Linked DNA regions of Halotia branconii CENA392. The protein of the gene in region 3 interacts with the protein of the main gene of each other region in a pairwise test. Links are inferred from orthologs where the notes say so. Each region holds a gene or a part of one and is shown on either strand. Other genes may lie near its edges.

The links.
Region 1: the proteins of ftsZ (region 3) and QI031_RS10310 interact in binary tests that used the Escherichia coli proteins (3 or more experiments, as listed by UniProt). The link is inferred for Halotia branconii CENA392 from one-to-one orthologs.
Region 2: the proteins of ftsZ (region 3) and rlmN interact in binary tests that used the Escherichia coli proteins (3 or more experiments, as listed by UniProt). The link is inferred for Halotia branconii CENA392 from one-to-one orthologs.

What each region holds. Positions count from the first base shown.
Region 1 is NZ_CP124543.1:2,337,716-2,341,443, reverse strand. What follows is about bases 329-3,246. They hold QI031_RS10310 (rod shape-determining protein), read right to left. Parts: upstream 2,333-3,246; coding sequence 1,325-2,332; downstream 329-1,324. Other genes in these bases: QI031_RS31710 (DUF6888 family protein), read left to right, coding at 3,106-3,246; QI031_RS10305 (single-stranded DNA-binding protein), read left to right, coding at 2,699-3,061; mreC (rod shape-determining protein MreC), read right to left, coding at 421-1,230; mreD (rod shape-determining protein MreD), read right to left, coding at 329-397. Outside these bases: more of mreD, read right to left, coding at 1-328; more of QI031_RS31710, read left to right, coding at 3,247-3,294; QI031_RS10300 (DUF6887 family protein), read left to right, coding at 3,275-3,457; QI031_RS10295 (SIMPL domain-containing protein), read right to left, coding at 3,590-3,728. UniProt on the Escherichia coli protein: Forms membrane-associated dynamic filaments that are essential for cell shape determination. Acts by regulating cell wall synthesis and cell elongation, and thus cell shape.
Region 2 is NZ_CP124543.1:5,137,266-5,140,910, reverse strand. What follows is about bases 483-3,317. They hold rlmN (dual-specificity RNA methyltransferase RlmN), read left to right. Parts: upstream 483-1,280; coding sequence 1,281-2,354; downstream 2,355-3,317. Other genes in these bases: QI031_RS22510 (replication restart DNA helicase PriA), read right to left, coding at 2,357-2,536. Also shown: QI031_RS22505 (DNA cytosine methyltransferase), read left to right, coding at 3,331-3,645.
Region 3 is NZ_CP124543.1:122,645-131,211, reverse strand. Bases 3,177-6,159 are described here. They hold ftsZ (cell division protein FtsZ), read left to right. Parts: upstream 3,177-4,013; coding sequence 4,014-5,306; downstream 5,307-6,159. Other genes in these bases: QI031_RS00630 (hypothetical protein), read right to left, coding at 5,904-6,038; QI031_RS00640 (hypothetical protein), read left to right, coding at 3,398-3,967. In the rest of the region: QI031_RS00650 (P-loop NTPase fold protein), read right to left, coding at 1-1,124; QI031_RS00645 (cell division protein FtsQ/DivIB), read left to right, coding at 1,634-2,479; QI031_RS00625 (DEAD/DEAH box helicase), read right to left, coding at 6,489-8,000; 30S ribosomal protein S12 methylthiotransferase RimO, read right to left, coding at 8,069-8,567. UniProt on the Escherichia coli protein: Essential cell division protein that forms a contractile ring structure (Z ring) at the future cell division site. The regulation of the ring assembly controls the timing and the location of cell division.

The DNA of each region.
Region 1 (3,728 bases), 2.2 Mb from region 3 along the record:
AATCTTCTTGAATAAAACGCTGCTTCTGAGTCAGACCAGTTAAAAGTCCTACCAGTCCTAGGGTTATGGCATGAGTTGGGTTATAAGATGTCATCGCATCTTGAAGCATTCCCAAAACTATACCTGCGAGTAATCCTTCTAAAACTGTACGCTTAACACTCCAAGCTACCACCCAAATTAATAGCCAATTTGGGCCAATTCCTAGTAATTCCATACCGGGAAGGCGAGTTGGTAATAATATTATGCATAACATTACTGATCCAACCGTCACCGTCCAATCTAGTAACTGGCGCATACCAGGATGCCAATGAGATAGAGGCTTGTTAGGGAATTTAAATTTTCGCTTTGACGACTGTGGCTTTTTCTGACTGCTGCCACTAAATGAAGGCATCTTCATTGTTTTGCAATATTTTTGAGAATCTAATTAGACTTTTGAATTTCCTGGTTTGGTGATTCTTGCTTTTCCATTTCTTGATTTGTCGGCTTTGGATATATAGCCACCCAATCTAGCGACCTTATAGGCGGGAAAAGGTCAACTTTTGCCACCGATACCGGGAGTTTCTTTAAATCTAAGGACTTTACCCGTCCTACTGCCAAGCCGGCTGGAAATTTCTGACTATAAGTAGATGTAGAAACTAAATCTCCTACTTTGACATTGGGAACTTTTTCATAAAATTCCAGTACAGCTTCTGCAGAAGAATCTCCTCGCAAAACTCCCTTGGCTGAGGTGCGGCTAATGGTTACACCTACTTGACTTTTGAGGTCACTAATTAATAGAACGCGGCTAGTATTAGGAGTTACACTCTCTACCAAACCTACTAATCCACCATCAGCCTTGACCACGAAGCCTTCTTGAATACCCATATTAGAGCCACGATTGATAGTCACTTGTTGCCACCAATGGTCAGCACTGCGTCCCACTACCCGTCCTGGAATTGGGCGCGCTGAGAGTGGCTGTTTTTCAACATAGCCTAATAAATCTTGGAGCTTTTTATTTTGACTTTCCAGATCTGCTATGCGTGTTTGCAACTCTAAAAACCGAGCATCTTTGAGACGTTCTTCTGGACTTGGTCCTGTCTGCAACATTTGTAATGGACGGGTCATTACTTGGTAAACTTCCATCAGCAGTTGCCCTTGGGTTTGTCGCAGTATCCAAGTACTACCTAGTATTAAAGCGAGTAACCCAATTTGTAATCCTTTGCGATCCCACCAACGACGTAAAGTAACCATCTATACCTATTTATATAATTTCAGAAGATATTGGATTCTGTTTATATAGAACCCAAATAATAGGCAAATAGAACCCAATATCTCATATTTTTTTCTACATATTGCGAGAACGCCAGCTGATAACTCGTTCTAGCTGTTTAAAGTTTTCTAACACACGACCTGTTCCCAGCACAACACAACTAAGAGGATCAGCAGCAATGTGTGTGACAATTCCCGTCTCATGGCTAATCAGGGTATCTATGCCTTTAAGCAAAGCACCACCACCAGCCAGCATAATGCCTCTATCAATAATGTCAGATGCCAGTTCCGGAGGAGTGCGTTCCAATGTCCGTTTCACAGCTTCGATGATGACTGATAACGGTTCCAACATACTTTCACGAATTTCTGGCCCTTTAATAGTAACGGTTCTTGGAAGACCAGAAAGCAAGTGTAAACCTCGAACTTCCATCATCAGATCTCCATCATCATTGCTAGGATAAGCAGAGCCAAGGCGAATTTTGATATCTTCCGCAGTCCGTTCCCCAATTACCAAGTTATGAACTTTCTTCATATACTGGATAATCGAATCTGTAAGTTCATCTCCCGCAACCCGTACTGACTCACTTAGCACAGTACCTTGGAGACTCAGTACTGCAACTTCTGTTGTACCTCCACCAATATCGATAATCATGTTACCAGTTGGTTCAATAACTGGTAGACCTGCTCCAATTGCCGCTGCTACAGGCTCATCAATTAAACACACTTCTCTAGCCCCAGCTTGACCTGCTGCATCCATCACAGCTCGCCTTTCTACCCCTGTAACACCACTGGGAATGCCAATGACAATTCGGGGTAAAACTAAAGATCTACCCTCATTTACACGATGGATAAAGCTTTTCAGCATCAACTCGGCTGTATCGAAGTCAGCAATTACACCATCGCGCAAGGGGCGGAGGGCAATTACATTATCAGGTGTGCGACCAAGCATTTTTTTGGCTTCTTCTCCCACAGCCAGTGCTACTTTCTCATTTTGATCGATAGCAACTACAGAAGGCTCTTGGAGTACAATACCTTTACCAGATACATAAACAAGGGTATTGGCTGTACCGAGGTCGATACCCATATCCCACGATGAGCGAAAGTTCCGAAAAAGACCCACGCGTCTCTACGCCCCTTATTTGCGATATTTTTTGACTACAACTATGAGAGTTAATTGTGCTGGATTTTATTACGTTTTTTAGCCTGAGTCCAGCCAGTTAGGCGGTTTTTTAAACTTATAGCAGTTCTTGCTAGGTCTCAGGTCTCTACGTTTTTAATCTTCTTTGGCTACTTCAGTATATCCGTACAGTTTTTCAGTTTACCTCTGTCATTTTCTATCTTTTTATACCCGATTAGGTTGTTCAGTTTTTAACACATTTTCAATAGGTTCACAATTCGCTATGATGAAAATCAAGACAAGTAAGTACGTATGTACTAAAAGGTAACTCAGATGAGCATCAATATTGTCACTCTCATTGGTCGTGTCGGCGGCGACCCAGATATTAAATATTTCGAGTCTGGTAGTGTTAAGTGTAGATTGACATTGGCCGTGAATCGACGTACTAAAGAGGGAGAACATACCGACTGGTTCAATTTGGAACTATGGGGCAAAACGGCAGAAGTGGCTGGTAACTATGTACGTAAAGGCAAACAAATTGCCGTTAAAGGTTCTTTGAAGTTAGATACCTGGAGCGATCGCCAAACCGGAGCCAACCGTTCTTCACCAGTTATTTTAGTAGACCAATTACAGTTATTGGGTTCAAAGCAAGATGGAGATGGCGGGATGGCAGATATGTCCTCAGATCATTTTTAATTGTTTAACTGTCAACTATGAGGTGAAAATAAAAGAATAAACAGATTAAACCAACGCCACAACAGTTAAGGACTGTTTACATAGCTTGTTGCTGGTTAACAAAAATGTACTTGCCGATTTATCTTGTAACGCTTGATTATAGAGACGCGAGAATAGTAGTTATTGCGGGTGAAGAGTCAGTAATTATTATTAATAAGCAAGGAAAATTAAGTTATGACCAGCCCGAATTATGAGGCGATGACTACAAAGCAACTACGAACCTACGTTCTGCAACACCGAGACGATCAAAATGCCATCAATGCTTTAGCTAACCGAGTTGAAGCAAATGGAATCAAGCTAGACTCTCCAGAACAGCTGCCTAATGTAATACGCAGACCGCAATCACATCAAGAGTGAGACCACCAAGACCAAATTTTTGATAAAGCCTTGTGTTTGCAGCACAAAGCTTTATATTCTGCCATAAAACACCAAGTAGTCAGTTGTTCGTTATTTTTCGTTTGCTACTGACAACTGACAACTGACTCTTGATTAGTAACTAATTTGCAGCGTCACCGATGCTTCAACTTGCTGTTCACCTCCGATTACAGGCGTGGAAGTATTTTGATTATCTAACTTGGCAGTTTCAGCACGGTATAACACAGGTGGTGGAGGTGAACTAGCATTATCA
Region 2 (3,645 bases), 5.0 Mb from region 3 along the record:
AAAATACTGCCATTCCAAGAATTTTCTAATATCCCCCATACTCGCTCGATGGGATTATATTTGCTGTGATAGGGTGGATAGTAGGCTAAACGTATATTCAGTTGATATTCATGAACAAACTCAACGATACGTTTCATAAACTGGGTACGTCTAGAATTATTATCTGTCCCATTATCCTGGTTAATAATCAGGGTTTTTATTGAGGAAAATCGCCAACTCTCACTCTTCCAAAAATCTTCTAGAACGTCTACAATAAAATCACTCGTTACATTAGACTCTGTAAAGTATAAAAATAGTTCGTCTAATTCTGGAAGGAAGATGCCGTAAGGAGTTACGGTAGTTTTTGGATGAAAATTATGGTCTTCTGTTTCTGTGACAACTCGGTTTTTACCTCCTCTGTCAAAGTAGCCAATATCTACACGGGCTTTGGCATCCAGACTGAGACGTAAGATACTTGGATCATCCAGGGCGGATTGATTAACTATTGCTAATTGTTCAAAGATTGCGTCTGTTTCTGGAATTTTTTTTGAGGTAAAACTTTTGCTACTCGCTTGAGTCTATAACCTAAATCATTCAATTTAACTCTCATTGTTTCTTCAGTAGGTAACTGTTCATCCGTATAACCAAATTTATCAATTAATAGCTTTCTGACCTGACTAGCAGTTAGGCGTGTATACAGCCTTTGGCTTTTAAAACTTGGATCTGTTTGGCTTTGGAAATCAACTAATTTTTTGATATCTTCTAACAGGTTTGGTAAATGCTCTTCTACTTTCCATCTACCCCTAGCTGAATAATTATCTATACAACTAATCCCACTGGTTAGTTCTTTAATTCCTTTACGAATAGTATTTCTATCCCAGCCCAATTCTTTTTGAGCCAGTAATTGTCCTCCGTAACCTAATTCCATGACAATTTGTGCTTGAAAACGCCGCCTTGCTGCACCTTTGAGTTGGTTTGCTGTTTCCTTGAATACTTTTTTGACTGAATCAGTTAATTCGAGCAACACTCCTGTCCACCCACAAAATTCCCTCCAAATTGAATTTACTACGAATAGGGGGGAAGGAGAAGCAGCCTGCGGCTGCTTCTCCTTCCCCCCTTAGAATGATTATCATTATTATAATTGGTCATTTTATTCCTTGGAAGTCCCCTAGTACAGGTCGGCAAAAGTAAAAAATAAAAACCGCTATATTTTAATCAGCAACCTAGGCTCTCAATTCTAATCTAGAGCAAGAAGCTATAGGATAGAGATTCAACGTCAACTTTTGATTTCTTGATTCCTTATGTCTGTTACGCCTCTTGTTTCTCAGGTTGACTCAGTTAAATTACACGAAATTCCTCCCTTGCTAGGTGCTTCTCTGGCTGAACTAACTGCATGGGTACAGCAGCAAGGACAACCCGCTTATAGAGGAAAACAACTACATGAGTGGATTTATCAAAAGCAAGTGCGATCGCTAGCTGATATTTCTGTCTTTCCTAAGCAATGGCGGGCGGAAGCAACAGAAATACCCATCGGTCGCTCAACCATCCATCACCGTGCTGTAGCTGCCGATGCTACTGTTAAATATCTTCTAAAACTTGCAGATAATCAAATCATTGAAACCGTTGGTATTCCCACAGATAAGCGTTTAACAGTATGTGTTTCTACTCAGGTAGGTTGTCCAATGGCGTGTGATTTTTGCGCCACAGGTAAAGGAGGTTACAAACGCAACCTTAAAAGGTATGAAATTGTTGATCAAGTCTTAACTGTACAAGAAGATTTTCAACAACGGGTGAGCAATGTGGTATTTATGGGTATGGGTGAACCATTACTAAATACTGAGAATGTTTTAGCAGCTTTAAAATCTTTAAATCAAGATGTTGGCATAGGAGCGCGATCGCTAACTGTTTCTACAGTTGGGATACGCGATCGCATCCGTGAATTTGCTCAACATAATTTACAAATTACTCTTGCTGTTAGTCTCCACGCACCTAATCAAGCATTGCGGAAACAACTTATCCCTAGCGCCCGTTCTTATCCTTTAGAAGATTTGTTAGCTGAATGTCGGGAATATGTAGAAATAACCGGGCGGCGTGTAACTTTTGAATATATCCTCCTTGCTGGGGTGAACGATTTGCCAGAACACGCACTGCAACTGGCAAAATGTCTACGAGGATTCCAAAGTCATGTGAATTTGATTCCCTACAACCCCATTGCAGAAGTTGATTATAAACGCCCCAACCGCGATCGTATTCAAGCTTTTGTTCAAGTTCTTAAACAACAACAAATTGCTGTGAGCGTTCGCTATTCTCGTGGGTTAGAAGCTGATGCTGCGTGTGGACAACTACGTACAAGTAAAGGAAATCATAATTCCTAACTTTATCTTTTTGCCAGAATACCTGGGGCATAAGCCTCAATAACTTTACCAGTACGGGTACAACTGATCATTAAGTAGTCACAAGTCGGGCATTGTGTGCGAGTTAATTGACTATCAGAAATATAGTGACGCTCTGCATCACTGCCGCAATTTGGGCAGTGAATTTTTTGTATTGTATGCATTTTTTTACCCCTGGTGTGTGTAACTATTTTTGGTTGGAAAACCGTAATTTAACTCAGAAAATATTTTGAGTTGACCTAAAGTAACAAATAGCCAAGATATCAGCTAATTATTTTAAACAAGAATTTAGATTTGAAAAAAATTGAGTTCTTTGCACATTATCTTAAAATCTAGGTGATTTTACCATCCTGCTTTAGATACATAAATTAGTTTTCTGGTAAACTACTGTTTAGAGAAGGAGTGATCCCTATGATTAATGCCTTGAGAGAGACTTATTTGTAGTCATTTCAGACAAATGCAAAATAAGCCGTTCTTGTATTCAAAAATTAAAAGCCGGAAATTACTGTATCCTTAGCTACAAAATATCTCTCTTAAGATTCAGTTAAGATTTGGATGGCGATATAACGCGAGTTAGAGGAACCTATCTGCGACTTCTCTTTGAGTCTAAGATAGACTTATATGAAGATTTTTTGTAGTATCAACCCATAACTGTTAGTTAATAAGCAACAAATAACGAACGCCGCAACTTTAACCCTTAGCTGCTTGTCAGTGATTTCTGAAACTTCAGCTAGTTGTGCAGGTGTAGCTTGACGAAATATAGTCAACTAAGCAAAAATGCCCGAAAAGCTGTTTTTAGCGATGATATCCTAATCCTGGAATTTTATTTAAACGCGATCGCATCGATAGTAAGTATTTAGCTTGATTATTTTTATAAAAAAATATTTTGAATTATCTGAAAAATAATCAAAGTTGCAAATAACTAATATTTAAAATAGTTAGATTTTGTTATAATATAATGCTCACTTCTTTAAACAAAATTTTACTAATTTTTATGGAGGAATTAAGATTAAAGTTTGCTGATTTATTTGCTGGTATTGGAGGTTTTAGATTAGCTTTTGAAAAAGCTGACTATGAATGTGTATTTTCTTGCGAGATTGATCAGGCGTGTCAAGAGGTTTACTTAAATAATTTTGGAGACAAGCCTAAATCTGATATCAGAAAAATTGATTTAAAAACTTTACCTTATTTTGATGTTTTAACGGCTGGTTTTCCTTGTCAACCTTTTAGTATTTGCGGACGAAGAAAAGGTTTTCATGACACTAGAGGTACT
Region 3 (8,567 bases):
TCACGGTAATCCTTAATCACAGCTTCTAAACAGTCTCTAGAAAAAGGAGGATCTTGCCGTTGAAGACAACTGTAAAGCAACCCTAGTAAATTACGAATGTGACCGCCACTAACGCGACATAAGCGATTAAGGGTTTCTGGATCATCAAATAACTCTGTAATTAATAACAGCCTTTGATTATAAGAAACTTCTGGAAAAGCTCTTGCTAGCACTAATTGGCGTAGTAGTGACATCCCTGGTTCGTAATCACTACTATCTCTTTGTCGCACTCTGACCATTGGCAGAACTTTCGGTGCAATGCCTCCCCCCAAGCGGTTTTTCAATGTTTCATACTCATTGGAAAAAATCAACGCTAGGGGAATCGTATAAACTAAGTGGCATTTGAGTCGGCGTAACTGTTCACCTCGGTCAATAAAAAGATATTCTGGTTGTGTCCGCCCAGATGCCACAGGGCGCATATCGACTCTATCTAAGTTATCTACGATTACAACCAGTCCTTTTTGACCTTTTAACTTGAGTTGTTCAACAGCCTTGTCTAATACCTCTTCATTAATAGCTTGCAAAATACTATTGGTACGTGGTTCTAGATATTGCCTTAACTGATTTCGTAACTGAGCGCTATCTTTAGTTTTAGCTGTAATTTTGGCAATACCCAAAGACAATTCTGCTTGTCCAGAAAGCTCAATGGGACTTTGCAAAAAATCCCCAATTTCTTTAAACAAATTAATAAAGTAACTTGGTTTTAGTTTGATGCCAATTGCTTCTAAACTGACACTAACTTGACGGGCTACACTCAACAAGATATCACTGACATCAATATCCGCCATATCTAGGTCTTGACTGGACTCAAAATAAACTACATGAAATCCTGCTACTTCCAGTTCTGCTTTGAGGCGTTGTAACTCTGTTGACTTTCCGCAGCCAATATGTCCCGTAAATAACTGACAGGTCGGCTCATCCGGAGAAATACGAGTGATAGTACGTTTTAATTCCTCAACAATCTTACAACCCCGGACATCAGCAAAATCGATGTAATACTGTTGATCCAGCACATTACCCATATTTAACGTGTAGCTAGGATTACATGCTTTGTAAAAGCGTGACAAATTCAGTGTATTGATCATGTAGATGCGTTGTTTGCCTTTTTATATACTTAAAATCCCCATTACTTGTATAGGTACATAATTAGCTTGCAATTGATCATATTGCAGATGACAACGCTCGATGCAAGATTGCCACAAGCAATAGTCAGTACCATAATAGAGATTTAATTGACCCTGATGGGTACAGTATATCCGTCTTTTTTACAGATGCTATTCAGCTTTTGATAATCTTTAAGCTTTTACTTGACTAAAAACTGCTTTATATGCATTAAATTATTTAGTAAAAAAAGCTACTATTTATTACTGTTCTTGATTTGTGTGGCTGCTAATAGAACAGTAATATGTATTAAATCTAGCCCTGTCTTCTTTGGATTCCTGACACCCCAGATGATGAATACTGTAAGGTGTTGTTACTAAAAGTAAAAAAAGTCTTGAGGGTAGCGGCTAACAGATGTTGACAAGGTTTACTGTAGTTAATCAGTTACTCTCAATCTACCGAAGAATAGAACCGCAAGCAAAAAGGGGTTTAAATGGCTGGCATAGTCTCAGTTTCCTATACAGATTTAGCCCAGCGCCGTCAAAAATTACGTCGCCGACGGCAGATGAAAATTCTTCAGGCTATTTGGCGAACCTTAGCCATTAGTGGCCTAGCTGGTGGTTTACTATGGGTGGCAATCCAACCAACATGGATACTCAATACTCCCAAGCAAATTGTGATGAAATCAGGGGATCAAGTGCTTTCACAAGAAGCGATTCAGTCATTTTTGACATTTCCCTATCCTCAGTCTTTATGGCGGATTGAACCGTCTGCGATCGCTGATTCTTTAGAGCAACAACCAACTATTGCCCAAGCAAGCGTCGCTCGTCGGCTGTTTCCTCCTGGATTAATCATTGAAATTCAAGAACGAGTACCTGTGGCGATCGCTCAACAGGCCAAATCATCAAATACTGATACTAACAATGAACAAGCATCTACGGGTTTACTAGACGCAAGTGGTGTTTGGATACCCTTAGAAAAATACAAATTAGTGAATCCCACCATCAAATTGCCGATTCTCAAAGTTATTGGAGCGCCAGCACAATATCGTTCCTACTGGAGTCAGCTTTATCTATCTTTGAGCCAAAGTTCTGTGAAAATCATGGAAATTGATTGCCAAGATCCAACGAATTTAATTTTAAAAACAGAACTAGGAAATGTCTATTTGGGTGCGCCAAGTCCTCAATTACCTGAACAAATCAAGGTACTTGCTCAAATGCGTCATTTATCTAAAAAGCTTAATCTCAATCAAATAGAGTATATTGATCTGAAAAATCCCGAATCCCCATTAGTACGGATGAACCAAAAAACACAGGAAACTGACCACCAAACTCCCTAGAAATATCCAAGATATTGAATTGAGCCAATTCTAGTAAATTAAGAAATTTTATGTTTACTAAATATATTGATTATTTTCACTTTTCTAATAACTCAGAACTGACGTACGGCTTACGACTTTACGTTATTCCGTTCGCTTTTAGCGTTCCCGCAGGGTATACAGCGAAGTAATCGCAAAGGCTCAGTTTTTCATTATGAATGCGTAATTCCTCTTTTGTTGCCTTCGGCAGAGAATAATCTGAAACGCCTATTTTTACGTCTTTTTTCAACAAAAGGATGTAAATGATCAAGCTGGGATGCGATCGCCTACATTTGTGATGATATCTGAGACTCAGGCTAGGAATAATATTTTTCTCTCCTCGTAGTAACAAAAGAGGGATAAGTCCTATAACTTTAAAAAATCAGTGTCAAATTTTAATTAATTTAGATGCAAAGATCCATCATCAGACTTCTTTTGAGATTACAAAGGCCTATAATTGTTACCCTGACATCTGGTCGAGGGGTGCAATATGTTAGACAATCGGATGATGGTGTTTGGTGTGAAAAATGCCTTGTGCCTACCAATCTTTAACCTAACCCAGCTGAGAAATGAGAAAAATGCGTGAGTTTTCCATTGCAGAACACTGGTGTAGACCCTTGGAGGGTGACTTCTTACAAGACGGACAGTTGCTGTTACAACTACCTATTAGTTGATCATACCACCGCAAATGTTCATAAAAAGAAGGTAGTTTTGATGAGATTTATCACTTTCATCAGTCTGACAAGATAGAATCTTATCCTAAATAAGCGTCTATTCAGGCACATCAAATAGCAAATCTATCAGGATGTTATATAACTGATAAGCATAGTCTCCTTGCCTTTGACTTTACAGTTAATTCAATAAAAGGCAAAATTTGTCTCTTAAGTTGCAATCATTTCTATGGTTAAATCTATCAACTATATGGCTAAGGCAGGTGGGATGGGCTATTACAGCGCATTTTTGCAAGACATGCTTTCTAAGCGCAATGTTATTTGTACTGCTATTAGATGTATATTTGATTTACTAGAATCAGCCGATAGTATTAATCATTTGGGGATAAAAAACTTGTATTATCAGTATTTTATTCTTCTAATGGTGAATAAAATATACAAAACTCATGTAATAAGTGTGATTGTTAATTTAAAAAAAACAAACACTGCTAGTTGTCAACGTAATCAACAATCTCAATCATCAACAGAATTATTAGGAGGGTATTGGGTATGTCAAAGGTATGCTGTGCCAAATTGGCAACATAGTAGTGAAAATATTCATATTTTGTGGAAGTTATACAGATCAATTTTTAGTAAATGTATGTATACTTCTCTAGAATTAGCTATGCAGATAACTACTTTCATGGCTTATCCTATAGCAAACTTTCGCACTTTCAATCTTGTTAAGGTTGGAAATAGTGATCTCAATAAAGAACAGTGCCATAGAGGCAGTGTCCAACTATCTATAGTTGACTCTTAGGTGAAGAATACCTGAGTAAAGTCGTTTATCTACCTTTCAAAATCCAATGACACTTGATAATAACCAAGAGCTTACCTATAAAAACTCCCAATCTGTGGGGCAGCCAGGATTTTCACTGGCATCTAACTCGAATAATCCCTTTAATCACTCTGGGCTTAATTTTGGACAAAACAACGATAGTAAAAGGATCACTACAGAAAATAGCAGAATTGGCGAAATTGTTCCAGGTCGAGTTGCCAACATCAAAGTAATCGGTGTAGGTGGTGGTGGTGGAAATGCGGTTAACCGCATGATTGAGTCTGATGTCTCCGGAGTAGAGTTTTGGTCAATTAATACTGATGCTCAAGCTTTAACTTTGGCAGGGGCCCCTAGTCGGTTGCAGATTGGACAAAAGCTAACACGAGGTTTAGGAGCAGGTGGTAATCCTGCCATTGGTCAAAAGGCAGCAGAGGAATCACGAGACGAAATTGCTACGGCTTTAGAAGGTGCTGATCTAGTATTTATCACGGCTGGCATGGGAGGTGGTACTGGAACAGGTGCTGCCGCCATTGTTGCAGAAGTAGCAAAAGAAATGGGCGCTCTTACTGTTGGCGTAGTGACTCGTCCATTTGTTTTTGAAGGTCGTCGTCGCACTAGTCAAGCAGAGCAAGGTGTTGAAGGGCTAAAAAGTAGGGTAGATACATTGATTATCATCCCCAACAACAAGCTGCTGGAAGTGATTCCTGAGCAAACTCCTGTGCAAGAAGCTTTTCGCTATGCAGATGATGTACTACGTCAAGGGGTACAGGGAATTTCAGATATCATTACGATTCCCGGTTTAGTAAACGTTGACTTTGCTGATGTCCGAGCTGTGATGGCCGATGCGGGATCAGCATTGATGGGTATAGGTGTTAGTTCGGGCAAATCAAGAGCTAGAGAAGCAGCAATTGCTGCTATTTCATCACCATTACTTGAGTGTTCTATTGAAGGAGCTAGAGGAGTTGTCTTTAATATTACTGGTGGTAGTGACCTTACCCTACATGAAGTGAATGCTGCCGCAGAAGCAATATATGAAGTAGTTGATCCCAATGCCAATATTATTTTTGGAGCAGTGATTGATGACAGGCTACAAGGTGAGGTAAGAATTACAGTCATTGCCACTGGGTTTACAGGCGAAGTGCAAACAGCGCCACAACAAAACGTCGTTAACGCCAGGGTAACAACCCCGACAAAGCGGCCAACACCAACACCACAGACACCAGCAGTTAATCCCCCAACACCAGTTGCAGAACCCAAAGAAAAGACTGGATTAGATATTCCAGATTTTCTTCGTAATCGGCGTACACCACCACGCAATTAATTGATTTTGGATTTTAAATTTTTAGATGAAATTTGCAGTCTCTTGTTTGGCTGAGTACTGGATAAAGTCTTTTATTTCTAGACTTTTATAGAGAGGGGTAAGCAATCCTGTTGTGATCCCCAATGCAGCCAATGAATTGATAACTAAAATTGTCAATATTACCCAGTTATTAAATAAGATTGGGCAAGAGTCTGTCAACTCATAAAAAATAGCCAAAAATAGTATTTTTTGAAAAAAGATTTAAGTAAGTCGGTGAAATAAAATCAAACTATGTGAATAAAAGTAAATAAGGCTCAAACTCTTTCTCCCGCCGCCTTTGGTTACTGAGCGACTTATAATGAGCGTCCTTCGACTTTGCTCAACAACTGTAGTCGAAGTAAGCCGAAGTGCTGCCCCCTGCTTTATTCTAATAGGAAGCGGCTTTATTCCTACTTTTAGGCAAATTGAAGGCTAATTAGCTTTAGACAAGCTGTTATACCATTTCACGAAATTATTGATACAAATTACTTTTCTTACTCCCCCTGCCTTTGGTCACTGAGTTTCGACACTTCGACAGGCTTAGTGCGGCGCTGCGCGGCAGTTGAGCGTAGCCGAAACTTAACTACCGCGTAGCCGAAGTGCTGCTTCCCCTGCTTCACGGCAGTTGCTCTTGGGGGGAACCACGCCACTTGCTCCACTTGGTGAGGCAGCCCGCAGAAAGTTGTTCCAACAAAGAGGAGCCAGCGCGGTCATGGGGGTTTCCATGCCACTTGCGGGACTCGGGGGGAACCCCCGCAACGCAGTGGCTCCCCAGGAGCGACTGGCGTTGGACTGCCGTTAGCGTAGCGATAGCAAGCTTGCGAGCGTCACCCAAAGGGGAGACCCCAAGACCGCACTGCTTCCCCTGCTTGCCCAAATGTATCAACTTTAAAGTTAAACGATATTATGGGGAGGCACTGCTTTAGGCGAGCAATGCCCAATTTATAGCAAATAGCATGGAAAGCCACTCTAGCCTCTCACTCCATTTAGGAAAACCCCAGACGTTCGCAGACTCGCTCTAAGCGTAGTCCTGCAAAGAAGCAAGCTACGCATAGCCTCTTGTAGAGAAGGCTTTACGCTAATGGCTCCCTTTGTGAAAAGACAGTACTGGCTCACCATTGACTTTTGATTCTTGACTAAGAAGTTGGTTCTCTATTCTGTATGTCAACCGAGTTTTTTGCTATTAGGCGATACAGAAGGTTCACGATGTGTTGTCCGCAGTTTAGGCTTGGGAGTACCTCGTCTTTCTTCTTCACCACCGTTACTGTCTGATTTAGTCCAAGAGGAACGGCTGCGTTCACCAGAAGAATCACGACGTTTATTGAGCTTGGGTTTGGGTACGGGTACGTTGTCTTCTTGGGGATCTACGCCTGATTGCAACCAAGCAGGACGAGTTTCATCGTAAGCGATTTGCAATGCCGCCGCAGCGATCGCATGAGCATCGTATTTTTCAATCAATTCGCTAACTATTGGCAAGAATGAAGCTAGGCGTTCGCCAGTTAAGGCTTCTCCTACTTGTTCTTGCAATTTATTGATGTGTCTGGCTTCAATTTGCGCCCGTGTAGGAATTGATAGCAATTGCCAACTTTGGCGATTATGGCGCTCAAATGCCTGTTGTTTGCGTCGCTCAAAAGGCTGAACTAAAGAAATAGCCGTTCCTTCTTTACCAGCTCGACCAGTACGACCAATCCGATGGACATAGGTTTCTACGCTATCAGGTAAGTCGTAGTTGATCACATGGGATAATTGATCGACATCTAACCCCCGTGCGGCAATATCTGTGGCTACCACCCAGCGCACTTGACGATTGCGGAATCTACCTAATAAGCGTTCTCGTGCTTGTTGCGACAAGTCACCGTGATATTCGTCAACACTATGACCAGCAGCTTGTAATTGATTGGTGAGTTCTGCGGCTGTGCGTCTGGTACGCACAAAGATTAAAGCTGTTTCTGGATCTTCCATTTCCAGAATCGGCTGTAAAGCTTTGGCTTTTGTCCAGTGACGGGGGATGAGATAAGCTACTTGATTGATTTTGTTGGGAGCAGCTTTTGGTTGTTCGACGGTGACTATCGCAGGCGATCGCAAAAATTTGTTCACCAACATGCGAATCGATGGCGGCATGGTGGCTGAGAACAAAGCTGTTTGGCGATCTGTAGGTGCTTGAGAAAGAATCTTAATCACATCATCGATAAAACCCATGCTCAACATTTCATCGGCTTCATCTAAGACAAACCATTTCACTTGATCGAGCTTGAGACAGCCCCGGTCTAGTAAATCTATCATCCGTCCTGGAGTACCCACAACCATGTGAACGCCACGTTTGAGTTGTGACATTTGGCGGTCAATCGATTGTCCACCATAAATTGCTAGCACTCGCAATCCATCGTTACCCATGAACTGAGCAACGGCATCGTGAACTTGAATTGCTAACTCACGAGTTGGGGTCAAGACCAACGCTTGTACTGCTCTTTGGTTAACATCTAACCGTTCTAAAATTGGCAGGGTAAATGCTGCTGTTTTACCTGTTCCTGTTTGGGATTGACCGACTACATCTCGACCTGCTAACAATTGGGGAATAGCTTGGGCTTGAATATTAGTAGGTGCGGTAAAGCCGATTGTTTCTAATAACTCTACACGTTCTTGTGAAATGCCTAATTCTGGAAACGAAAGATTCATCAAATCTCCTAGGTTTAGTTTTTATTTTTAGATGAGTCATTAGTCATCTAAATTTGACAAATGACAATTTAGTTATTGACAACTTGACCGTATAGGTCATATATATCAGCGCCGTGGATCGCTACTGGCACGATGGTTCCTAACTTCGCCTGACCTTCGATATAAATTTGACCATCGACTTCTGGGGAAAATCTACCTGAACGACCAATTAATTTCCCACTTTCAGGATTTTCTTGCTCTATCAGGACATCAACAATCTTGCCTATTTCCTGCTGATTTTTTCTTTGCGAAATTGGCTGCTGGAGTTCCATAACTCTGTGCCGACGCTGCTCCATCACTTGTTGTGGCAACTGATTAGGTAGCTTATAGGCAGGGGTTTCCTGTTCTGGTGAAAAGGTGAAAACACCAACATGGTCAAATTCATGCCGCTGCACAAACTCTAGTAGATGCTCAAAATGCTCTTGAGTTTCTCCGGGGAAACCAACTATAAATGTTGTCCGCAATACTGCCGTTGGTAGCGCTGTTTTGATGCGATCAATAATCTCATTGTTCACACGTCCTTGCCAA